One region of the Caballeronia sp. LjRoot31 genome, then DNA from elsewhere that is predicted to be linked to it. Evidence: predicted binding sites of a transcription regulator. Region 1 holds the regulator's gene; each other region holds the start of a gene.

Evidence for each region. Region 1 encodes LexA, which represses DNA repair genes until DNA is damaged. Its sites were predicted from a motif close to ACTGTATNNNNATACAGT; they were not measured.
Region 2: imuA (translesion DNA synthesis-associated protein ImuA) is a predicted target of LexA. The motif match lies at 5,371-5,388, and genes of this name have one in related genera.
Region 3: recA (recombinase RecA) is a predicted target of LexA. The motif match lies at 3,892-3,909, and genes of this name have one in related genera.

Annotation. Positions count from the first base shown of each region.
Region 1 covers NZ_CAXURX020000001.1:1,715,423-1,722,980, forward strand. Annotated here, with positions in the region: gene ACSQ8V_RS07565 (ABC transporter permease) at 1-75, opposite strand, end outside; gene nodI (nodulation factor ABC transporter ATP-binding protein NodI) at 79-1,044, opposite strand; gene ACSQ8V_RS07575 (universal stress protein) at 1,446-1,952, shown strand; gene ACSQ8V_RS07580 (DUF2939 domain-containing protein) at 2,100-2,708, opposite strand; gene ACSQ8V_RS07585 (hypothetical protein) at 2,842-3,228, opposite strand; gene lexA (transcriptional repressor LexA) at 3,424-4,080, opposite strand; gene ACSQ8V_RS07595 (sulfate ABC transporter substrate-binding protein) at 4,376-5,425, shown strand; gene cysT (sulfate ABC transporter permease subunit CysT) at 5,594-6,490, shown strand; gene cysW (sulfate ABC transporter permease subunit CysW) at 6,487-7,416, shown strand; gene ACSQ8V_RS07610 (sulfate/molybdate ABC transporter ATP-binding protein) at 7,432-7,558, shown strand, end outside.
Region 2 covers NZ_CAXURX020000003.1:827,543-835,100, reverse strand. Annotated here, with positions in the region: gene ACSQ8V_RS32525 (LysR family transcriptional regulator) at 9-923, shown strand; gene ACSQ8V_RS32520 (LysR family transcriptional regulator) at 946-1,872, opposite strand; gene ACSQ8V_RS32515 (SDR family NAD(P)-dependent oxidoreductase) at 1,948-2,688, shown strand; partial or broken gene ACSQ8V_RS32510 (ATP-binding protein) at 2,857-3,045, opposite strand; gene ACSQ8V_RS32505 (hypothetical protein) at 2,952-3,212, opposite strand; gene ACSQ8V_RS32500 (DUF4148 domain-containing protein) at 3,281-3,631, opposite strand; gene ACSQ8V_RS32495 (DUF72 domain-containing protein) at 4,338-5,258, opposite strand; gene imuA (translesion DNA synthesis-associated protein ImuA) at 5,399-6,106, shown strand; gene ACSQ8V_RS32485 (DNA polymerase Y family protein) at 6,036-7,529, shown strand; gene ACSQ8V_RS32480 (error-prone DNA polymerase) at 7,536-7,558, shown strand, end outside.
Region 3 covers NZ_CAXURX020000001.1:720,238-727,795, forward strand. Annotated here, with positions in the region: gene ACSQ8V_RS03030 (MFS transporter) at 1-1,189, opposite strand, end outside; gene ACSQ8V_RS03035 (sensor histidine kinase N-terminal domain-containing protein) at 1,417-2,994, opposite strand; gene ACSQ8V_RS03040 (response regulator) at 3,019-3,762, opposite strand; gene recA (recombinase RecA) at 3,990-5,066, shown strand; gene recX (recombination regulator RecX) at 5,084-6,715, shown strand; gene ACSQ8V_RS03055 (DUF2889 domain-containing protein) at 6,925-7,558, shown strand, end outside.

The DNA of each region.
Region 1 (7,558 bases):
GCGTTGCGGCTTCCCCTCCGGGCGGGCCGTATGCGCAGGGGACTCAGCGGCGTTCACATTCGGTTCGCTCGACATGGATCAGTCCACCATCTCGCGCCCGGTCAGGCGCAAAAACACATCTTCAAGATTGGCCGGCCGGTGCAGATAACGCACGCCGGGCCGTCCCTTTACCCGCTGATGCACGGGAGCAGGGTCATCGACGTAACAAAACAGCGTCTCACCGCTAATTTCCATGCGTCCGACGAACGGCAGGAGTTCTTCGCGAAGAGCTTGCGGATCGGGACCGTAGATCTCGATCACGTCGCAGCCGATGACCCGCTGGATCAGGTCGTCGGGTTTGCCTTCCGCCACCTTGCGGCCTTCTTCGATTACGCACAGCCGGTCGCAAAGCCGCTCGGCTTCCTCCATGAAATGCGTGGTAAGCAGGATTGTCTTGCCGCGTGCAAGTAGTGAGCGCAACCGTTCCCAAATCAGGTGCCGCGCTTGCGGATCGAGTCCGGTGGTCGGTTCGTCCATGACCAGCACGTCGGGATCGTTGACCAGTGCGCGCGCCAGCGTCAGCCGCCGCTTCATTCCGCCCGATAACTCGCCGACCCGCGCGTTTGCCTTGCTTTCCAGCCGAGCGAATTCGAGCAGCGATGGAACCACGGCCTCAATCTCGCTGCCGCTCATGCCGAAATACCGGCCGAACACGAGCAGGTTTTCGCGGACGGTGAAGTCCGGATCGAGGTTGTCGAATTGCGGCACCACGCCTACACGGCGCCGGGCGTAGCGGGCGCGTGAGGGGATCGGTTCATCGACGAGACGGATCGTGCCCGCATCGGGCGCGGTCAGGCCGAGCAGCATCTTGAGCGTGGTCGTTTTACCCGCGCCGTTGGGTCCAAGCAGGCCGAAACACTCGCCGGGCTGGACGTGGAACGACAGGCCGTTCACGACCGTCTTGTCACCGTAGTGTTTTTCGACGTCGATAAATTCGATCGCCGGATTTGGCGGTGCGGCGGTCGTGCGGGTTGCGTCGCTGGGTAACACTGCTGCATCTGACATGCGCAAACTCGGGTGTTGGGTCGGAAGTTCGGTCTCAAGACAAGCTAACTAGTTTAATCGATTGCACCAACGAGGCGCGTCCGACCCTCGCGACCTGCACTGCGGGCGCGCACGCGAGGTGATTTGCGGTCGTCGGACGCTTTCGCGACGCCTTGATTAAGCGCTAGAAAGTCCGCCCATCAAGGGATTGACGTTCCTGGCACGGTGTCCGCTTGGCGTTTCGCGAGCAACCGGCCCGCATTAGCGTTTTCCATCGTTGCCACCGTTTCAGCGACGCACCATGATGAAAGCAACGCGGCCCGGGTTTTGTCGCCCGCCCGGCCCACGGGGCAGAATCTGCAACACTTGACGACCGTTTTTTTGATGCCCTTTGCTGCCGTTGTGCAGCGCGGAGAACCACCATGGCGAGCTATCGAAAAATCCTGTTGTGTTACGACGGCTCTCGCGAAGGGCGTAAGGCATTACGTGACGGCGCGAACCTCGCGCTCGACCTGAAAGCCGAAACGCATGTGCTCGCCGTTGTCGATATGCGCTCCAGCATCGCCCAAAGTGCCGGCCTCCTCACCGATATGGCATGTGGCCGTTTCGAAGATGCCGCCCGGGACATTTTGCGCGAAGGCGTGGAATGGCTGACCGAGCGGGGCGTGCCGGCGCAGGGCCACTTTGCGTTCGGCCATCCTATCGACGAAATTGCCGGACTCGCGCAGAGCCTGCAGGTGGATCTGGTGGTGGTGGGACATCGGTGCCGCACGGGTCTTGCGCGCTGGTGGATGGGCGCGGGTAACACGCCGCTGATGGATCGGGTGTCTTGCAGCATTTTGGTGGCGGTGTCGCCGACGGGTACATCAGCTGAGCAGGAAGACGCCGCGCATGCGGCGATGCCCGCGAAAGCCGAGGCCAGTGTTTGATGCTGCGACGGGTTTGCTGAGGTTGAAAGCGGCTAAGCTGGTGCCGCTTTCAACCAGCAAGTCGCCAAGCAGCCGGCCAGCCAGCCGCTAGGCAGCAGCAATTGGGCGGATAGTCCCGTTGTTATTGCGGGAAAGTTGATGGTTCGCCTAGCCGTCGTTCAACTCCACCGCGACCAGTTTCCACGAGAACAACCCGTAGCGCCGGAGAATGGCCGAATAGCGTGCGTCGCCGGTTCCATGCTGGTAATTCACCGCGAAAGTATCGAAACTTCGATACCCCGCCGTGGTTTGCGGCGGCGGTTTCGGTGCGGACGGTGAAGCTACGACGGGCGCGGCTCCCGGGGTAGCGACAACAGCGCCGCTCGCCTCGGACGGAACCGGCGGTTTCTCGCCCGGATCGCCCCGTGGCGGTATGCCATTGAGAATAGCCGCCACGCCGTCTGGCGTTGCATACGAATCGACCAGCGGGCCGATTAGCGCCGCGCCAATCATGGCGCCGATCATCGCTAACGGATTGCCGCTCCTCTGTATGTCGATCTTTCGGGTCAACAACTGACCGACCTGGTCCTTCAGGCTTTCACGCAGCAGCGGAAAGTCGACGTACTGATTCACAGTTTGAGCGTCACGGGCGTCGGTGGCGCGTTTCAACCGGTCGAGCGCGATGTACGGCGACGCATAGATCGCACCGAGCACTGCCACGACGACAACAACCAACAACGTAATAACAACGGACTTGCTGGTACGGGACAGGGACATACGCTAAGGCGCCTTTGGGCTGATGAGGTGGATGCGGCTCGAATGCAAGAGCAGAGGCCAAAGAAGCCTCAACCCCTGGATGGACCGCAACAGCGCCAGAATTATCCCCGCGAATCTCATTGCTTCGAAAAAATCAGGCGAGCAATCCGCCTTCAACGCCGGCCCGCTCCTCGTCGATACAACGGTCGATCATGCGCGACACCGCTTCAATATTGCCGACCATGATGACCCGCGATTCACCGCGATACACTCGCACCGGCGCGCGTTGCTCGGCCTGCGTATGCACCGATGCACTCAGCGATACCCGGGCGAACGCCGGCTGCCGCGAGGGCAGGACGGGCAGTTCGTCGAAGAGATCGGGGGTGTCTGCTGGCTTCGGTGTCTTGCAGGAGATCAGCGAGCGCAGATGCCGCAAACGGCCGAACTCGCGGAATTGCCGAAACGACAGGGGTGCACGTGCTGTCGGCGCGAACGATGCGGATAAAAAAGAAGCAGAAAACAACCGGGCGAATCGTTCCATGATGTTTCTCCGATGACCGATGACAATAGGACGCGCACCGGTTCATCGCGAGTGCGATGTCCGTCACGCTTTATAGGGCCGGAATTCAAGTGCAGTGCGGCCGGGGAACACCCGGAATACCCGGAAACCCCGCCGCCCTGCAAATCAGAAATCAACAAGCAGACATCAAAGCAGAAGCTGAAAACCTTGCAGAAATCAAAGCTCGCCGGAACGAATCAACCCGACCGCAATACCTTCCAGCGCAAAGTCGTCGCTGCCTGACGCGACGAAGATGTTCTCGTAATCAGGATTTTCAGCGATCAGTTCAACGCCATCTGGACGACGTTTCCACCGTTTGACCGTGACGTCGTCGCCAAGTCGCGCCACGACGATCTGCCCGTCCTTAGCCTCGTTTTTCTTCTGCACAGCGAGCAGATCACCGTCGAAGATCCCTGCGTCGCGCATGGAAAGACCGCGCACCTTCAACAGATAGTCCGGTTTGCTGGAGAACAGCGCCGGGTCGCAGGCGTAATGCTTGGAGATGTGTTCCTGCGCGAGGATCGGACTGCCGGCCGCCACGCGCCCGACCAGCGGCAAGGACAATTGCATGATGCTGGCATGGGGCAACGTGAACTGATGAGGCCCTTCGTCGAGGCCGCCATTGGTCAGCAAACGAATGCCGCGCGATGAACCCGCCGCCAGTTCGATCACCCCTTTACGCGCCAGCGCCCGAAGATGCTCTTCGGCGGAATTAGCGGAGCTAAAACCAAGTTCGGCTGCGATCTCGGCGCGCGTGGGCGGAAACCCCGTGCGTTCGATCGCGCGCTGGATCAGTTCGAAAACCTCTTGCTGCCGCGCAGTCAGTTTGCTCATTTTGGTCACGTGCTTTTGCCCCTTGTATGGCTGGTCGTCCACTGTATGGATGAACAGATGCCTGTAGTTTTATACAGTATTCAGCGCTTTTCAAGCTTTACTTTAAGTTCGACGTCGTCAGAACCATACAGAGCCTGTAAACAGGGTGCTCCAACGGCTGTTTGATGGCCGCAACGCCGCTTCCAGCCGTCATTAGCACTTTTTGATCTAAAAGAATGAATAACAATTATTTTTAATAATGAAAGCTCGTCGATAGACTCGGCTGCTCAAACCACATAAGACGGGGAACGGGGTAATGCTGAGTCAGAATTCGAGGTGGGGCGCACGTGCAAGGAAGCTGTTTGCCACGGCGGTGATCGGGGCAGCGTCGGTGACCGGGATGACCGCGGGCATGATCGCGCAAGCGCACGCCGACACGTCGTTCCTGAACGTGTCGTATGACCCGACGCGTGAGTTGTACCAGGAGTTCAATCAGGCTTTCGGCAAGAAATGGAAGGCTGAAACCGGAGAGACCGTCACATTCAAGCAATCGCACGGCGGCTCCGGTGGTCAGGCTCGCTCGGTTCTCGACGGTTTGCAGGCAGATGTGGTGACGCTGGCGCTGGCCTATGACATTGATGCGCTCGCAGCCAAGGGGCTGGTTAGCCAGGACTGGCAGAAGCGCTTGCCGGACAACGCGTCGCCGTATACATCGACCATCGTGTTTCTCGTTCGCAAAGGCAACCCGAAGCAGATCAAGGACTGGCCGGACCTGCTCAAGCCGGGCGTGTCCATCGTGACGCCGAATCCGAAGACATCCGGCGGCGCGCGCTGGAATTACCTCGCAGCGTGGGCCTATGCAGAACATCTGCCGGGCGGCAACGCGACGACCGCCAAGGACTTCGTAACCAAGCTCTATAAGAACGCCGGCGTGCTGGATTCGGGCGCGCGGGGCGCGACCACCAGCTTCGTGCAGCGCGGACAGGGTGACGTGCTGATAGCGTGGGAAAACGAGGCGTTCTTGTCATTGAAGGAATTCGGTTCGGACAAGTTCGAGATCGTCGTGCCTTCGGTGAGCATCCTGGCAGAGCCGCCGGTCGCGGTAGTCGACAAGGTCGTGGATCGTCATGGCGACCGCAAGCTGGCCGAGGCGTACCTCAAATATTTGTATAGCGAGGAGGGCCAGGAAATCGCGGCACGCAACTTCTATCGGCCGCGTTCCACAGCTGTTCCCGCTGCGCTGACGAAGCAGTTCCCGAAGATCAAGCTCTACACCATCGACGACTCGTTCGGTGGCTGGACCAACGCACAAAAGACGCATTTCGCCGATGGCGGCGTGTTCGATTCGATCTATCAGCCGCAGTAAGCACGGCGGCATGAAGGGCAGCACTGCCGGCGCTTATGCGCTCGCGGTGCTGTAGTCGTAAAAGAAGGCTGAAATAACACGATGGCCGCATAGACGGCCATGAAACCAACCCGAAGCTCGACCCCGAAGCGCCGTCCCCGCGGCGCGGCGGAACTGGATGATTCACGCATGACGACTTTCACTTTCCGCAAGCCCAGCGCACTGCCGGGCTTCGGCCTGACGCTCGGCATCACGGTGGCGTATTTGAGCCTCGTGGTGCTGATTCCGCTCGCCGCGACCTTCGCCAAGACGGCCACGCTCGACTGGGCGACGTTCGTACGCGCGGTCACGTCGCCGCGCGTGCTGGCGTCGTATCGACTGACGTTTACCGCTGCCCTCGGTGGCGCGCTGATCAACGCCGTGTTCGGCTTCCTAGTGGCGTGGGTGCTCGTGCGCTACACGTTCCCGTTCAAGCGCGTGGTGGATGCAGTCGTCGATCTGCCGTTTGCATTGCCGACTTCCGTGGCCGGCATCGCGCTCGCCGCGGTGTATGCGCCGAATGGCTGGATCGGACAGTTTCTCGCGCCGCTTGGGATCAAGGTGGCGTTCACGCCGTTGGGCGTGCTCGTGGCGCTGACGTTTATCGGCCTGCCGTTCGTCGTGCGCACCGTGCAACCCGTGCTGGAAGATTTCGAGCGGGAGCAGGAAGAAGCGGCCGCGTGCCTTGGCGCCACGCGCTGGCTGACGTTTCGCCGCGTGGTGCTGCCGTCGCTGTTTCCCGCGATCCTGACCGGTTTCGCGCTTGCGTTTGCGCGTGCCTTGGGCGAATACGGGTCGGTGATTTTCATCGCAGGCAATGTGCCGATGAAGTCCGAAATCACGTCGCTGCTGATTATCACGAAGCTCGAACAATACGACTACGCCGGGGCGACCGCGATCGCCGTGGTGATGCTGTGTGTATCGTTCCTGATGCTGCTGCTGATCAACACGCTGCAATGGTTCCTGCAACGGCGCACGAGCCGCGGTGGCGCAGGTCCTGCGCCTGCTTCGGCCGGTGCATTGCATATTGACGGGGCGAAAGCATGAGCGCCGTCAACCAGAAAACTGTGGATGTGACCACGGCCCGTGTGACTGAGCACAAGCTTGATCCGGTTACCGAACCGCGCGCCGTGCGCTGGATCCTGACGGCCATCGCGCTGATTTTCCTGGCGCTGTTTCTTGTGGTTCCGCTCGTCGCCGTGTTTGCACAAGCGTTCGCGAAGGGCGTGGACTATTACTTCGATTCGCTGAAAGATCCCGACGCGTGGTCCGCCATCAAGCTCACGCTGATCGTCGCCGCGATTGCGGTGCCGCTGAACGTGGTGTTCGGGTTGACGGCGTCCTGGTCTATCGCGAAGTTCGAATTCCGCGGCAAAGCCTTCCTCACGACGCTGATCGACTTGCCGTTTTCGGTGTCACCGGTCGTCTCGGGCCTGATCTACGTGCTGATGTTCGGCGCGCAAGGCTGGTTCGGTCCCTGGCTCATCGACCACGACGTGCAGATCATCTTCGCGGTGCCCGGCATTGTGCTCGCCACTATCTTCGTCACGTTCCCCTTTGTCGCACGCGAGCTGATCCCGCTGATGCAGGCGCAAGGCAACGACGAAGAAGAAGCCGCGCATGTACTCGGCGCGTCGGGCTGGCAGATCTTCCGCCGCGTGACGCTGCCGAACGTGAAATGGGGTTTGCTGTATGGCGTGATTCTCTGCAATGCACGTGCGATGGGCGAGTTCGGCGCGGTATCGGTGGTATCGGGCCATATTCGCGGACAAACCGACACCATGCCGCTGCATGTAGAAATTCTCTACAACGAATACAACTTTTCGGCGGCGTTCGCCGTGGCGTCGCTGCTTGCGCTGCTCGCGCTCGTCACGCTCGGCCTGAAGCTGCTTGCCGAGCGCCGCATGTCGCAATCGATTGAAGCAGTGCAGGCGCAACCCGCTGAGTTGCCGGTCGCGTCACTCCAGAACTAGAAGGCGAAAATCACCATGAGCATCATTGTTCGCAATTTGCAGAAACGCTTCGGCGATTTCGCCGCGCTGGACAACGTCTCGCTCGACTTCCCGTCGGGCGAACTCGTCGCGCTGCTCGGACCGTCGGGCTGTGGCAAGACCA
Region 2 (7,558 bases), on a different contig from region 1:
GACGACACATGCTCGAACGAACTCATCTGGCCATTATTCGGGAAGTCGACCGTCACGGCTCGCTGACCGCGGCCGCGAACGTGCTGTGCCTGACGCAGTCCGCGCTTAGCCATACCGTCAAGAAGATGGAGCAGCAGCTTGGGACCGCCGTGTGGAGCCGCGACGGACGCAACCTGCGCCTGACCCAGGCGGGGCAGTATCTGCTGGCGCTCGCGAACCGCGTACTGCCGCAGATGGAACATGCGGAAGAACGCATGAGGCAATTCGCGCTGGGACAGCGTGGGACGCTGCGCATTGGCATGGAATGCCATCCTTGCTACCAGTGGCTGCTCAAGGTGGTGTCGCCCTACCTCGCACGCTGGCCCGACGTGGATGTCGACGTCAAACAGAAATTCCAGTTTGGCGGCATAGGCGCGTTGTTCGGCTATGACATCGACATATTGGTCACGCCGGATCCGTTGCGAAAACCCGGCTTGCGCTTCGAGCCCGTGTTCGACTATGAGCAGGTACTGGTGGTGGGGCGGCAGCATCGGCTGGCGCAAGCACCTTTCATCCTGCCCGATGAACTCGCCGAAGAGGTCCTGATCACGTATCCGGTCGAGATCGATCGGCTGGATATCTATAACCAGTTCCTCATGCCGGCGAACGTCATGCCGAAGCGGCACAAGGTCATAGAAACCACCGACATCATGTTGCAGATGGTCGCAAGCGGTCGGGGCGTGGCCGCGTTACCGCGGTGGCTCGTTGAAGAGTATGCGGACAAGGTCGCGGTGAATGCGGTTCGGCTGGGCAAAAAAGGCATCGCCAAGCAGATCTTTCTGGGCGTCCGTGAAACGGATACGACGATCGATTATCTGAGCGCCTTTGTTGAGCTTGCGCGCGGGTCCGATTGGAATGCAACGGTGGAAACGGAACACGCATAGGCATCCTAAGCTCTGCCAGCCCTTATCGATTCAATCGGTCCTGCATGAAATCCACGAACGCGCGCAGCTTGCGGGGAACGTGGACACGGCTGGGGTAGTAGAGATAAAACCCGGGGAACGTGGGCCACCACGGCTTCAGCAGCGCAATCAGGCGCCCGGCCTGAATGTCGTCGTGCACCTGGACTTCGAACGCGCAGCCAATGCCGGCGCCAGCACGGACAGCCGCGAGGATGATATCGCCGTCGTTGGTCACCAGCGGCCCCGGCACCTCAATGTCGAAGTCACGGCCCTTGTGCGTATATTCCCAGCGATAAATACTGCCCGCGAGACGAACATTGATACACCTGTGCGCGCGCAAGTCCTCGGGCTTGCGCGGCAGCGGGCGTCCTGCCAGATAGCGTGGCGCCGCGAGGGTCGCAATGCGATGCCGGCCGCCGAAAGGCACGGCTACCACGTCCTGCGCCAGGTTCTCGCCAAGGCGAATCCCGGCGTCGAAGCCCCCGCCGACGAGATCCACGAGCGCGTTGTCGCAATGCATTTCCACGGTGATGTCGGGATAGGCCTCCAGGAAGTCGACCAGATGAGGCATCACCAGAATGTCCGCCGCCGTGCGCGAGAGGTTGAGGCGCAGCAGGCCGGCAGGCTTGTCACGTAATTCGTTGACCCCGTCGACGGCGGTCGCGAGCGCGGCAAGCGCCGGTTGTGCATCCTGCAGGAAACGCTGTCCGATTTCAGTCAACCCGACCCGGCGCGTCGAACGGTCGAGCAAGCGCACGCCGAGGCGCCCTTCCAGCGTGCGCATGGTTTGCGACAAGGCTGACGGCGACACACCCAGCTCGGCCGCGGCGCGCGTAAAACTGGCATGGTGCGCCACGCGAGCAAAGGCGGCGATCCCCGGCAGCAGGTCAGGCAGCATCGCCATGTTATGAAGCAGCGCTTCATGCTGCATATTGATTACCCCCCTTAATCCATACCAATCGGCAGCCTATCATGGGCGCTCAATCCTCATGGGAGCACCCCATTCATGAGCAAGCTTTCCGGCAAAGTCGCTATTGTCACCGGTTCATCCAAAGGCATTGGAGCGGGTATCGCTGAACGCCTCGCCGCCGACGGCGCTCACGTGGTCGTGAACTACTCGCGCAGTGCGGAAGACGCAGATGTCGTCGTCAAGAGAATCGTTACGGCGGGAGGCAAGGCCATCGCGGTCAAAGCCGATATTTCCAAACCGGCTGAGATCCAGCCGCTCATCGATGCTGCCCTCGATGCGTTCGGCAAGCTCGATATCCTGATCAACAACGCGGGGGTCTACAAAATGGACTCCCTGGAAACGCTGACGGCCGAGAGTTTCGACGAGCACTTCCACCTCAACGTACGCGGCCTGCTTCTTACCACGCAGGCGGCATCCCGCGTGTTGCCGGCGGGCGGCGTGATCGTCAACATCAGTTCGGGTCTCGCGCACAGTCCCTATCCGATGGTTCACGTCTACTGCGCCACCAAGGGCGCGGTGGACACCCTGACGCGTACGCTGGGGATGGAGCTTGGCCCTCGTAAGATTCGCGTGGTCGGCATTGCGCCGGGTTTCGTCACCACCGAAGGGAATGCGGAATCTGCGAAAGGGATGGCTGAGTTCTTTATCGCCAAGACGCCGCTCGCGCGCGTCGGTCAGCCCAGCGACATTGCCGCAGCCGTCGCCTTCGCTGTTTCGGACGACGCCGGCTGGGTCACCGGATGCACGATCGATGTCGCGGGCGGAATGGTATTTTGATGCGTTTCCTGCTGCACAAGAGATGATTTGTACACGGCGTGTTGCAGATTGCGGCTGAGGGACGGCAACGGAAATGAAGCCCGTACAGTATCAAAGCTTCAGGGACGGCCATATTCCTTAAGCGTGGTGGGGTACTGCCAAGCGTCTATTCCGGCCAAAGCAGAGGATTCATTTGACCAACGGGAAAGTCAGGACGAACCGTGTTCCCTGCGGCTCACTTTTCGCATGTACCTTGCCGCCATGCAGCTCCATGATCGTCCGCACTATCGCCAGTCCCAGCCCGGTCGATCCGCTCGCCGACGCACCGCTCGTCCTCGATGGATCAGCACGATAAAACCGATCGAAAACGCGTACAAGTTATGTTCCAGCAAAACACGACCGGATGAATCGATCACTTCCGCCGACAACGCCTCGTTGCCCATCACCTGACTTTCCAGCCGCGCCCGATGCTGCGTCAGCTCACCCACGTTGGCCAGCTCCTGCGTCAGGCGGCGACGATGCTCCAGCCAGGCTTGATGGTCCACATGACAACTCAGGTCCTGTGCAGGGCAATGGAAATGACCGCGACAGCACAGGGCCTGAACCGCGCCACTTAGCCACCTGCGTAGATGTTGCAAAAGCTGACCGGACCAACGCAGGTCGAGCGCGTAGCCGTGTGCATCGGGGCGCTTGACGATGAAGTGCCGTTCTCGGCCACGCCGCCGTAGGCTTGCGTTGCCAGTTGCTGGCCGTTCTGAGCTGCGATCTTCGCTTCAGCAGCCTGGATGTCGGCCGGGTAGTCGACGTCTCCACCGCGCGCCGGGTTGTAGCCCGCCTGTTCAACACGCACCAGGTCTGCGCGGACTTCAGCGCGTGTCACGGGAGCATTCGATTGTGCAAAGCTGAGAACCGGAGCGGCCAAGGCACCAGCGGCGAGAGCGAGGCAGATAAGTGCTTTTTTCATGATGGATATTCCTTCAATGAGTGTGATTGATTAACGGGCAACCTTGCCCTGAAACGAATGACGCTGTAGTTGCCGGAGTGCGATGACAAGCCTTGAAATTGCTATTAAATGGCTAATCTTCGTTCCGGTTTCCTTTCTTGGTTAAATCTAAATTACCGCGTTCATGCAGTGGCAAACACATCGGCATTGCTGTTATTCCACGATCGATCAAATAATTTCTTCGAGTTGATGCTGACAGACCTTCGTAAGCCACGACTGGCCGCTTTGGCTCTTGCTTGCATACGACGTATGCATGGCCATCAACTTCTATCTGGCCGCAGTGCAATCTCGGTCACTTGCAATCAGTATCGGCTTTCAAGCTTTGCGCGAGACTGACATCAGCATTACCAAATTGTTATCTTTGGCAGGAGGCAGAAAGACTTGGGGAAAGGGGATGAGGGGCGATTCCGTGCCCGAGCCATCGCGAGGGGAGTGCGAGACGAGGCGGTCGTGCCTTATCGATCGCTCATCGAATCCTGCGCAATTGCTGCAAAAAATTAAATCAGATATGCGAAACGCTTTTTTAAGCACCTGATCAACCCTATGCCGTGACAGAGTGCGCTGTCAGGCTTGGCATGTCCGAGAAGATTTTTCATCGTGAGACGGGTATCGCCTTTGGCGTGCTGGCGCCAGGCGTTTTATCCTGACTCCCATCGTCATTACGATGTCAACCGTCGACTGAATGCGCGACACCCAAAGCCCCCGCCAACTTCAGCGCGTTCCTCTGTCCCTGGTCCTCGTAGTTGGTATTGAAAACCACATGCGTCAGTTCGACCGCTTTTGAAATTTCGATAACCTGGCTGGCGAGTGAATCGATTTCATCATCGTTGTACTCGTATTGAAATCTCGACGACGATGCAACCCCACCTTTGACATTCCACGTGTCCTGATTGCGTCCATGCATACGAATCAACGCCAGCCGCGGATGCGTTGTTTCCCAAATGGCGGGGATGCTGTTACTCGACCCCTGCGGTTCATCCACCACCACATTCACCAGTCCGCGCTCACGTTCCATGGCCAGCGTGGAATCGCGGCGCTTTTCGTCGAACCAGGTCTGGTTGCGAAACTCGACCGCCATGGTGTAGCCGTCCATTGCGCCCATGACGTCCGCGCAGTGCTCGACATGCCGGATGCCGTGGGGATTGCAGATCACCCACGGCGCGAACTGGAAATGCACTGCGCCAAGCTTGCCGGCGACACGAAGCGGCTCGATAGCTTCAAAGTACCGGCACCATAATTCCTGCTGCAACTCGCCCGGCAAATCCTTGTAATACAGGCTCGTCTTGCCGTTTTGTGGCAGGTGCGACTGTATGTCCGGCGGAAACATGTCGCGTGCGGTCTGATGCCCCGTGAACAAGCGGAACGCCTTGATGTTGAACACAAACCCGGGCGGTGTCCGCTCAGCCCACAACACTGAATTTGCAGCGTCAGGCATGGCGTAATAGCTGGAATCGACCTCCACCAAAGGGAACACGGACGCGTAATGACGCAACCGGGCCTCCGCGCTCGAACAGCCGGGCGGATAAAAACGCTTGCACTTGATCAGCGTGGGGTCCGTCCACGACGCTGTGCCGACCAGGATGGTCACCGCGCATTCTCCCTACCATTTCCACTACGTTCAGTCGACATAATTTCTCCCCCGTTTTTCCTCCCCATGTTTAAAAGGGGCAGTTCAGGCTCGATCAAATTCAAGGTAGAGTACTGTACATCCATACAGTTAAATTTACCATGTCAGCCCTGCTCAAGAACGTCGAAGACATCCACCCCGCCTTGTGGCGCGGGTCGCAGCTCGCGCGCGCTCAGGGGCAGACCGTCGACACGGGTTATGCCGTGCTGTCGGCCGAACTGCCGGGTGGCGGCTGGCCCTTGGGAACGCTGATCGAGTTGCTGGTGCAGCAGCCGGGCGTGGGCGAAGTCAGGCTGTTACGCCCGGCGCTCGCCGCCGTGAGCCGCCGCCCTATCGCTTTTGTGCAACCGCCTCATAGTCCAAATTCTCTCGCTTTTGCGTATCTGGGTGTGCCGCTCGACAAGCTGCTCCAGGTGCGCGCATCGAAACTGGCTGACGCATTGTGGTCAGCCGAGCAAATTCTCAAGACGGGCAGTTGTGGCGCGCTTGTCTTCTGGCAGCAATACGCGCGCACGGAATCGCTGCGGCGCCTGCACATGGCCGCGCAATCCTCTGAAACGCTGTTCCTGATGGTGCGCCCGCTCGCGAGCGCGGCGGACTCGTCACCGGCCACATTGAGGCTGTGCGTGCGGCCGGCCGGCGACGGTATTGCTGTCGACATCATCAAGCGCAAAGGCCCGATCCGCGCCGAAAGACTGTCCGTCACCCTGCAACCCTCTCCTGTCCTGCTGAGTCCCCATGCCCGTGTACGTCGGCATACATCTACCCCGGTTGTCGCTGGAAGTGTTCCGTCCACGCTGGTCGCGTAGGCCTGAACATGGCTGCGTCGTCCTCGACCGCGACACGGTTTTTATAGCAGACCCGGGTGCCCGCGAGGCCAGCGTATGCGTAGGCATGAAACGCGGCGGCGTCCTCACGCTCTCGCCCGACACCCTCATGTTCGAGCGCGAGTTGAGCCGAGAAAACGACTTGATGCGCGAGGTAGCTTTTTCGCTGATGAAATTCTCACCCATGGTCGCGCTCTGCGATGAGGAAACCATTGTTATCGACGTGACGGCGAGCTTGCGGCTCTTCGGCGGCATCGTGCGGCTGTGTCATCAGATGCGGAACATTGTCGATGCCATCGGCGTCACGGCGCGCCTGAGCACAGCGCCGACCGGCCAGGGCGCGTGGCTGCTGGCCAAAAGCGCCCGGAACGCTCACCTCGGCAAGCGGCGCGTGCTGAAAATGGATTCGCTCGAACGCAAGCTCGGGACGCTGCCGTTCCAGGCCGCGCCGGAAGTGCGGGCTTTCACGGACTGGTTCAACGGGCTGGGTTGCAAGACGCTGAACGACATTCGCCGCCTGCCGCGTGCGGGTCTGAAAAAACGCTGTGGCGTCGCGCTGCTGGACTCGCTCGATCGCGCGTATGGACTCGCGCCCGAGCTCCATGAATGGCTGGCCGTGCCGCCCGCTTTCAGCGCGCGCATCGAGTTGCCCGATCGTATCGAACATGCGGAAGCCATGTTGTTTTCAGCGCGCCGGCTGATCGTGCAACTGTGCGGCTGGCTGAGCGCGCAGCAACTGGCGCTCACGCACGCCACGCTCACGCTGGAACACGAGCGCGGCCGCGATGCCATCGACCCCACCGTTATCCAGATCGCTCTCGCCGAACCCACCTGGCACGAAGAACATCTGCTGCGCTTGTTCAAGGAGCGGCTTGGCCGCACGGAACTCGTGGCGCCGGTGATCGCCATGCGTCTGAGCGCCGCAAAAATACAGCCTGCGGAACCCCCTACCGAGACGCTTTTTCCCGAACCCGGCGGTTCGCCTGAAGACCATAACCGCTTATTGGAATTGCTGGTTGCGCGATTGGGCGCCGAGAACGTGCTGCGTGCGGCGCCTTCATCGGATTACCGGCCTGAACAGGCGAATCGATGGATCTCCGTCACCGACACCACCCATCCTCAAAAGCTTGAAGCCGTGCCGTCCGATCTGCCGCGCCCGACGTGGCTGCTTGAAAAGCCGCTGCAACTGATGATGAAAAGCCATCGGCCGTTCTATGGGTCGTCGCTGAAACTGGTGTCGCCGGCTGAGCGCATCGAGGCGGGATGGTTCGACGGCGGTTTGACAAGCCGTGATTATTTCGTCGCGCAAGCCAGCGATCAAAGTTGCTACTGGATTTATCGCGAGCGGCCCGGGAGTGCCGAGGCCGAAGATCCGCGCTGGTTTCTCCACGGTCTGTTTGGATGATGTGCCGTGGATACGACCTTCTCCATGCT
Region 3 (7,558 bases), 1.0 Mb from region 1:
CCGGCGCTGCCACGTTCTCGTAGTTCAAACCAGCCTTCGACAACGCGCCCTTGGCAATATCGCAGGAGGTCGTGAACTTCGATGTCCCCACCGGGTTGAACTGGAACGAACACTCATCCGGGTTGGCTATCACGCTGATCGGCGCCTTGGCCGTCGCGGCTTCCAGCGTCGGATTGGTGTAATGAGCCAGCGCGTGAAAGAGCGGAAAGTACGTCAGTGCGGCAATCAGGCACCCGCCCATGATGATCGGCTTGCGCCCGATCTTGTCCGACAGCGACCCGAAGAACAGGAAGAACGGTGTCCCGATCAACAACGCCACCGCCACCATGATGTTGGCGCTGGTGCCATCAACCTTCAGCGTCTGCGTCAGGAAAAACAGCGTATAGAACTGGCCCGTATACCAAACCACGGCCTGTCCCATCGTCAGCCCGAACAGCGCAAGCAGCACGATCTTCAGGTTCTTCCACTGGCCGAACGCTTCGGTCAGCGGCGCTTTCGACGTCTTGCCTTCCGCCTTGATGCGCTCGAACACTGGCGATTCGTGCAGCTTCAACCGAATCCACACGGAGACGGCGAGCAGCAGGATCGACACCAGGAACGGCACACGCCAGCCCCAGGCACCGAACGTTTCCTCACCGACGGAACTCCGTACAAGCAAGATCACGATCAGCGAGATGAAAAGCCCAAGCGTCGCCGTGGTCTGGATCCACGCCGTCCACGCGCCGCGCTTGTTGGCAGGCGCATGTTCAGCCACGTAAGTCGCAGCCCCACCATATTCCCCGCCGAGCGCGAGCCCTTGCAGCAGCCGCATCGCGATGAAGAGCACAGGCGCGGCAATCCCGATCGTGCCGTATCCGGGCAGCAGCCCGACCACGAACGTGGAAAGACCCATGATCACGATGGTCACGAGGAAGGTGTACTTGCGCCCGACCATATCGCCGAGACGCCCGAACACTATCGCGCCGAACGGCCGCACGGCAAAACCCGCCGCAAAGCCGAGCAAGGTGAAGATGAAACCGGCCGTCGGATTGACGCCGGAGAAGAACGTCCTGCTTATATAGATAGCAAGCGAGCCCGCCAGATAAAAGTCATACCACTCGAACACCGTGCCTAGCGATGACGCGAAAATCACGCGCCGTTCTTCGCTCGTCATCGGTGCGTGGGAAATGCGCCCCTCGACCGTTGCCATGAAGTCGTCTCCTGTATTGATCTTTGAATGGCATCCGCGGATAGCAGCGCCGTGCAACGATTATTGGAGGGAAAACTTACGGCGTTCTGACGCCGAGCGGGTGGGCGTTAAGACGCTTCGTTATCTTGTTATTGATCTAACGTCTTCAAATATTCGTTCTTCTGCATCAATAAATTAGCTAACATCCGTCTAAATCGGGTCGTGCAAAAATGCCGGGCGAACTGCGATCAGGGTTTGTCCCGGGCAGGATAAACCCGCTTTAAGCCCACTCGGACAAGCGTTCCGGCTTGCCGCGGCGCTTCGCTGTACACGTGATCGTCAATATCGAGCGTGCCGCCGTGCATCGTCGCGATCTCCCGGACGATGGCAAGACCGAGTCCGCTGCCATCGCCTTCACGGCCAAGAATGCGATAGAACCTCTCAACCACACGCGTGCGTTCCGCTTCAGGAATGCCCAACCCCGTGTCCTCCACTTCGAGAAAGACGTGCCGCGTGTCGGACTCGTCGGTGCGCACGCGGACCGTGATTCGCCCTCCGGGCGGGGTATAGCGAATGGCGTTATCGATAAGATTCGACAGCATTTCGCGCAACATCACCGCGTTGCCTTCAACCTCGACCGGATGCGGCGGCTCCTCATAACCAATATCCATCCGCTTGGCCAACGCCGCCTGCACCCAGTCGCGCACGGCGAGCCGCGCGAGATCGGTCAACTCCACGCGCGAAAAAATCTGCCCCGACATCCGGTTCTCCGCCCGAGCCAGCGCGAGCAGTTGTGTCACCAGCCGCGCGGCGTGCTCGGAACTCGTCGCTATCTGTTCAAGCGAACGCTGCACTTCTGCCGATACATCCTGCCGCAACGCCAGCTCTGCCTGCGTCCTCAAGCCGGCGAGCGGTGTTTTCATCTGATGCGCGGCATCGGCTATGAACCGCTTCTGCAATTGCATGTTCTGCTCGAGCCGGTTGAGCAGATCGTTAAACGACGCCACCAATGGCGCGATTTCCGGCGGTGCGCGGCTGGCTTCGAGCGGTGAAAGATCATCGGGACGCCGGGCGCGAATATTCGCTTGCAGGGCATGCAGCGGCGCAAGCCCGCGCGACAACCCGAACCAGACCAGCACGATAGCCAACGGCAAAATCACGAACTGCGGCAGGATCACGCCCTTGATGATGTCGTTGGCCAACTGGCTGCGTTTATCGAGCGTCTCGGCCACCTGGACCAGCACCGGATGAGCGAGCGTCGGCGCCTCCACCGTCGTATAAGCGACGCGAATGTCGTTGCCGCGCAGCACGTCGTCACGAAATTCCACGATGCCGGGCTGTGGCCGATCATCGTCATGAGGCAAGGGCATATCGGCGTCGCCGCCCACCAGTTCACCGCGCGTCCCCAGGACCTGGAAAAACACGCTGTCCACGTTATCCGCGCGCAGGAAGTCCCGCGTGGCGTTCGGCAGCCGCAATTCCGCGACGCCATTCACCGGCGCGATCTGCCGCGCGAGCACGTAGGCATCCGTCTCAAGCGCGCGGTCGAACGGCCCGTTGGCAATCGACTTGGCAACCAGATACGTGACCGCAATACTCATGGGCCACAAGAGCAGCAGTGGCGCGAGCATCCAGTCCAGAATTTCGCCGAACAGAGAACGCGGCGCGGGCTCGCCGTCGGGCTCGAGCTCGTCGGGCGGCGCGAACGGGTTCGCGTAACGCGCGTCGCGAGAAGCGTCGGGGTCGGCTTCGGGCAAATCGGGCGAAAGGGGTGACAGCTCGCGCAACGCCGGAGCGGCGCGCTCGGGGGATGCTGGCGAGCCCATGGCGTGTTTACTCGTGGTTACTTGCTACTTGTACTGCGGGCTGGGCGAGGCAGGCTCGTCGGTATTTGCCGGGGTAGAAGGTACAGAAGCGGCTACCGCGGCAACGGCTTTTTCAAGGCTATAGCCTAACCCGCGAACGGTTATGATCCGCGCGCCGCCGGGCTCGATTTTTTTTCTTAGCCGATGGACATAGACTTCGATCGCGTTGTTGCTGACTTCCTCACCCCACTCGCAAAGGTGGTTGACGAGTTGTTCCTTCGAGACCAGCCGGCCAACCCGTTGCAACAGGACCTCAAGCACGCCGAGTTCGCGTGCCGATAACTCGATCACCTGGTCGTTGATAGACGCAATGCGTCCGACCTGATCGAACGCGAGCGCGCCATGCTTGACGACGGTGGGGCCACCGCCCGCGCCCCGTCGGGTAAGGGCGCGCACGCGGGCTTCGAGTTCGTTCAGCGCGAACGGTTTGGCCATGTAGTCGTCGGCGCCGAGGTCGAGGCCCTTGACGCGTTCATCGACACTGTCGGCGGCCGTCAGGATGAGCACGGGCATCTGGGAATTGCGTGCCCTGAGGCGTCTCAGGACCTCCAGGCCGGACATCATCGGCAGGCCCAGATCGAGGATCAAAAGGTCGAAAGTCTGGAGCGAAAGGGCAGTGTCGGCTTCCACGCCGTGCCGCACGTGATCCACGGCATAGCCCGATTGGCGGAGTGATCGAATGAGACCGTCCGCGAGTATGCTGTCGTCTTCGGCAATGAGGATTCGCATCGTAGTGTGCGCAAAAAGCATTGCCGGCACCGCAATTCGCCCGGCGCGGCGGTCTCCAGGTGTAGTGGTGTCCTGCAGGGGTCGAACGTGGCGCTGAAACTACGCGCTTCGATCGGACTTGCAAAAACACCTGTTTTTTTATACAGTGTCTGCAGCAGTGCGCCCAGCCGGGAAAAAACTCCCAAGGGCATGCGCCAGACGCCGTTCATCATAGCAAAGGACGATTCATGGAAGATAGCAAGAAAGGCCCGGGCGGGATGTCTGCAGAGAAGAGCAAGGCGCTGGCCGTCGCGCTCGCGCAGATCGAGAAGCAATTCGGCAAGGGGTCGATCATGCGGCTCGGCGCTGGCGAAGCCATTGAAGACATTCAAGTGGTCTCGACCGGTTCGCTCGGACTGGATATTGCATTGGGCGTCGGCGGTTTGCCGCGTGGACGCGTGGTGGAAATCTACGGTCCGGAATCGTCGGGCAAGACCACGCTGGCGCTGCAAGTGATTGCGGAGATGCAGAAGGTCGGTGGCACGGCAGCGTTTATTGACGCGGAACATGCGCTCGACATCGGTTACGCGCAAAAGCTTGGCGTGAGTCCGTCGGACCTGCTGATCTCGCAGCCGGACACGGGCGAGCAGGCGCTGGAAATCTGCGACGCGCTCGTGCGTTCGGGTTCCATCGACATGATCGTGATCGACTCGGTTGCGGCGCTGGTGCCGAAGGCTGAAATCGAAGGCGAAATGGGCGACTCGCTGCCTGGTTTGCAAGCACGTTTGATGTCGCAGGCGCTGCGCAAGCTGACCGGCACGATCAAGCGTACGAACTGCCTGGTGATTTTCATCAACCAGATCCGCATGAAGATTGGCGTGATGTTCGGCAATCCGGAAACCACCACGGGTGGTAACGCGCTGAAGTTCTACGCATCGGTGCGCCTGGATATTCGCCGTATTGGCTCGATCAAAAAGAATGACGAAGTGATCGGCAACGAAACCCGCGTGAAGGTGGTGAAGAACAAGGTTGCGCCGCCGTTCCGCGAAGCCATCTTCGACATCCTCTACGGCGAAGGTATTTCGCGTCAGGGCGAAATCATCGACTTGGGCGTGCAAGCCAAGCTCGTCGATAAAGCGGGCGCCTGGTACAGCTATAACGGCGAACGGATTGGTCAAGGTAAGGACAATGCACGCGAATTCCTGCGTGAGAATCCTGAAATGGCGCGTGAAATCGAAAATCGAATTCGCGAGTCGCTGGGCGTCAATGCAATGGCCGACGCAATCGCTCCGGGTGTTGCCGAAGTGGCGGATGAAGAAGAATGAGTTTTAGGCGGTAAAAGATGATGCGCAGCAAGAGCCGGTTCGGATCGAAGACCGGTCGCGATTCAAATCGTGACGCGGAGCAGGACGTAAAGGAAGATCCGGACGGCTCGAAGTCCATAAGCGACGAAGACGAAAGTCTCAGCGCCGAGGAAGGAGTCGACCGCTACGAACGAAGCAGCGATCGATACCGCGCAGCAGCAGGCGAACGCGTCGGTGTGGAGGGATCTGCTCCGGCGCGTCGTTCGTTTGGAAACAGCTTCTCGAAGGGCGGTGGAGTTTCCGGCGAGAAGAGCGGAAGCGGTGGGTTTAATAAGGGTGGCGGGTTTTCCAGCGGCAAGAGTGCTGGGAGTAGCAGTAGCGGTAACAGTAGCTTCGCCAGGAAAAGCAGCTTTGGGCGACCCGGCGGTTCAAGTTTGTCGTCTGGCAGCAGCAAGGCTGAGGCGATCGCCGCGAGTCTGCAGGAAGCGGGTGAAACCACACAGCAGGACAGCGAGCCGGTGTTCGAACGGTCGAGTGATCGTGCGTATCCGAAGCGTGGATCGTTCGGTGGTGGGGGGGCGGCGCGGTCATCTTTGAAGAGTGCGTCGGCAGAGGCCCCGGCTGAATACGAGCGATCGAGTGATCGCAGTAAATTTGGACGTGGCGGGTTATCGGGGCGCAAAGCAGCCGGTTCGACTACGCGTGGCAAATCTTTGCCTCAGCCTGTTGACGGCGTGGATGTTTTCGAACGGTCCACCGATCGACAAACCAGTCGTCGTAATTCGCCGAAGCCGGCAAAGCTCGCTGATGAGAACAGCGCCAAAATCGCCGACATTGCGGTTGCGCCGCAAGTCGACCATCAACAATTTGAACCCGCGCAGCCTGATTCGGCAACTGGATTGGACGCGGTCGATGCCGAGGAACGCTTAAAGCGCGCTCGGGCGGTCCTGGAACAGGCACAGTCACTTGTTCAATCACAGGCCGCTCCGGCAAAAGCTGCCCGGAAATCGCAATCGAAACCTGCAGTTATTTCTCCGGGCGTCGAGCGAGAAACAGGCATTGACGTAGCCGATCCATTCGAGTCCTTCGAACAGTGCGTGCCATCTGCAGCGGATGCAGTTAGCGAAAGCCAAAACGCCGAACCGGTTTATTCGCGCGGCTCTACCGGACGCGGAAAGTCATCGGCAACGGGCGATTCCAAGCGAAAGGGGCCGCAATTATCGTTACGCGGTCGTGCGCTGGGTTATTTATCGCGCCGTGAACATAGCCGCACGGAATTGTCGCGCAAGCTGACGCCGCATCTCGGCGAAGGCGATTCCCTCGATACCTTGCTCGACGCGCTTGAACAAGAAGGGTGGTTGTCGAATGAGCGATTTGTGGAGAGCGTTGTTCATCGGCGGGGCACTCGTCTTGGCACAAGCCGGATCGTGAATGAGTTGAAGCGCAACGGTATCGACGAAACGTTGATTCAGGACGCTGGCGCCGAGTTGAAGAAAACCGAACTCACTCGTGCTCGCGAGGTCTGGAGCAAGAAATTCGGCGAACCGCCGACGACGCCGGCCGAACGTGCGAAACAAGCGCGCTTTCTCGCCACGCGGGGATTCAACGGCGGGACGATCGTGAAAGTGCTGAAAGCTGGCGACGACGAATTTATCGATATCGACGAATAGGCGCCGGCGGAAATTTTGGCGCTACGACCCCAACCCCGGCGCTGAGCGAAATCCCCCACCGCGCGCGGCCCTATCGAAACAAACGCGAAACAAACCGCCGCACAAGTCTCCGCATTGCCCCTCAAGCTCCCCCGCGGCAACTTGGTCCGGCTGAAAATGCCCAGTATGGTAAAATTTTGGCGTTTTCCCATTCCGGCCTTCCTCTGCACATGCCGCTTTCTCCGCCCGTTTCCCGACAGTTGCGCCATCGCCGCGCGATTCGATTGGAAGCGTTTGAGCGTGAAGATGGCTTGTGGGATATCGAAGCCTGTCTAACCGATGAAAAGCCGCGCGACGTCAAACTCGCGGCGGGCGTCCGGCCTCAAGGCCTGCCGATCCATGAACTCTGGCTGCGCATCACTATCGACCGAACGTTCACTATCGTCGACGCCGAAGCGGCTTCCGAGTGGTCTCCGTATGCGGGGCTGTGCGCAGCATCGAACCCCGCTTACCGCGCGCTCATCGGCCTCAATCTTGTGCAAAATTTCCGTCGCGAATCCAGCCGTTTGCTGGCCGGAACGACCGGTTGCACGCACATCACTGAACTTTGCGCCGTGTTGCCCACAGCCGCCATCCAGGCATTCGCCGGCGAAGTGTGGAACACCGAAAAAGGCGGCGCGCCCGGCAAAGCATCGGATAGTTCAGCAAGCACAGCAGCAAACAAAGCAGCAGAAACCGACAAACCTCCATTCCAGCTTGGCCGTTGCAACGCGTTGCGTTTCGACGGTGAAGCCGTTCGGCAATATTATCCGCGCTGGTTCGGCCACGCGCCCCGTGGCGCGGCAGACCGGATAGTGGATCAGG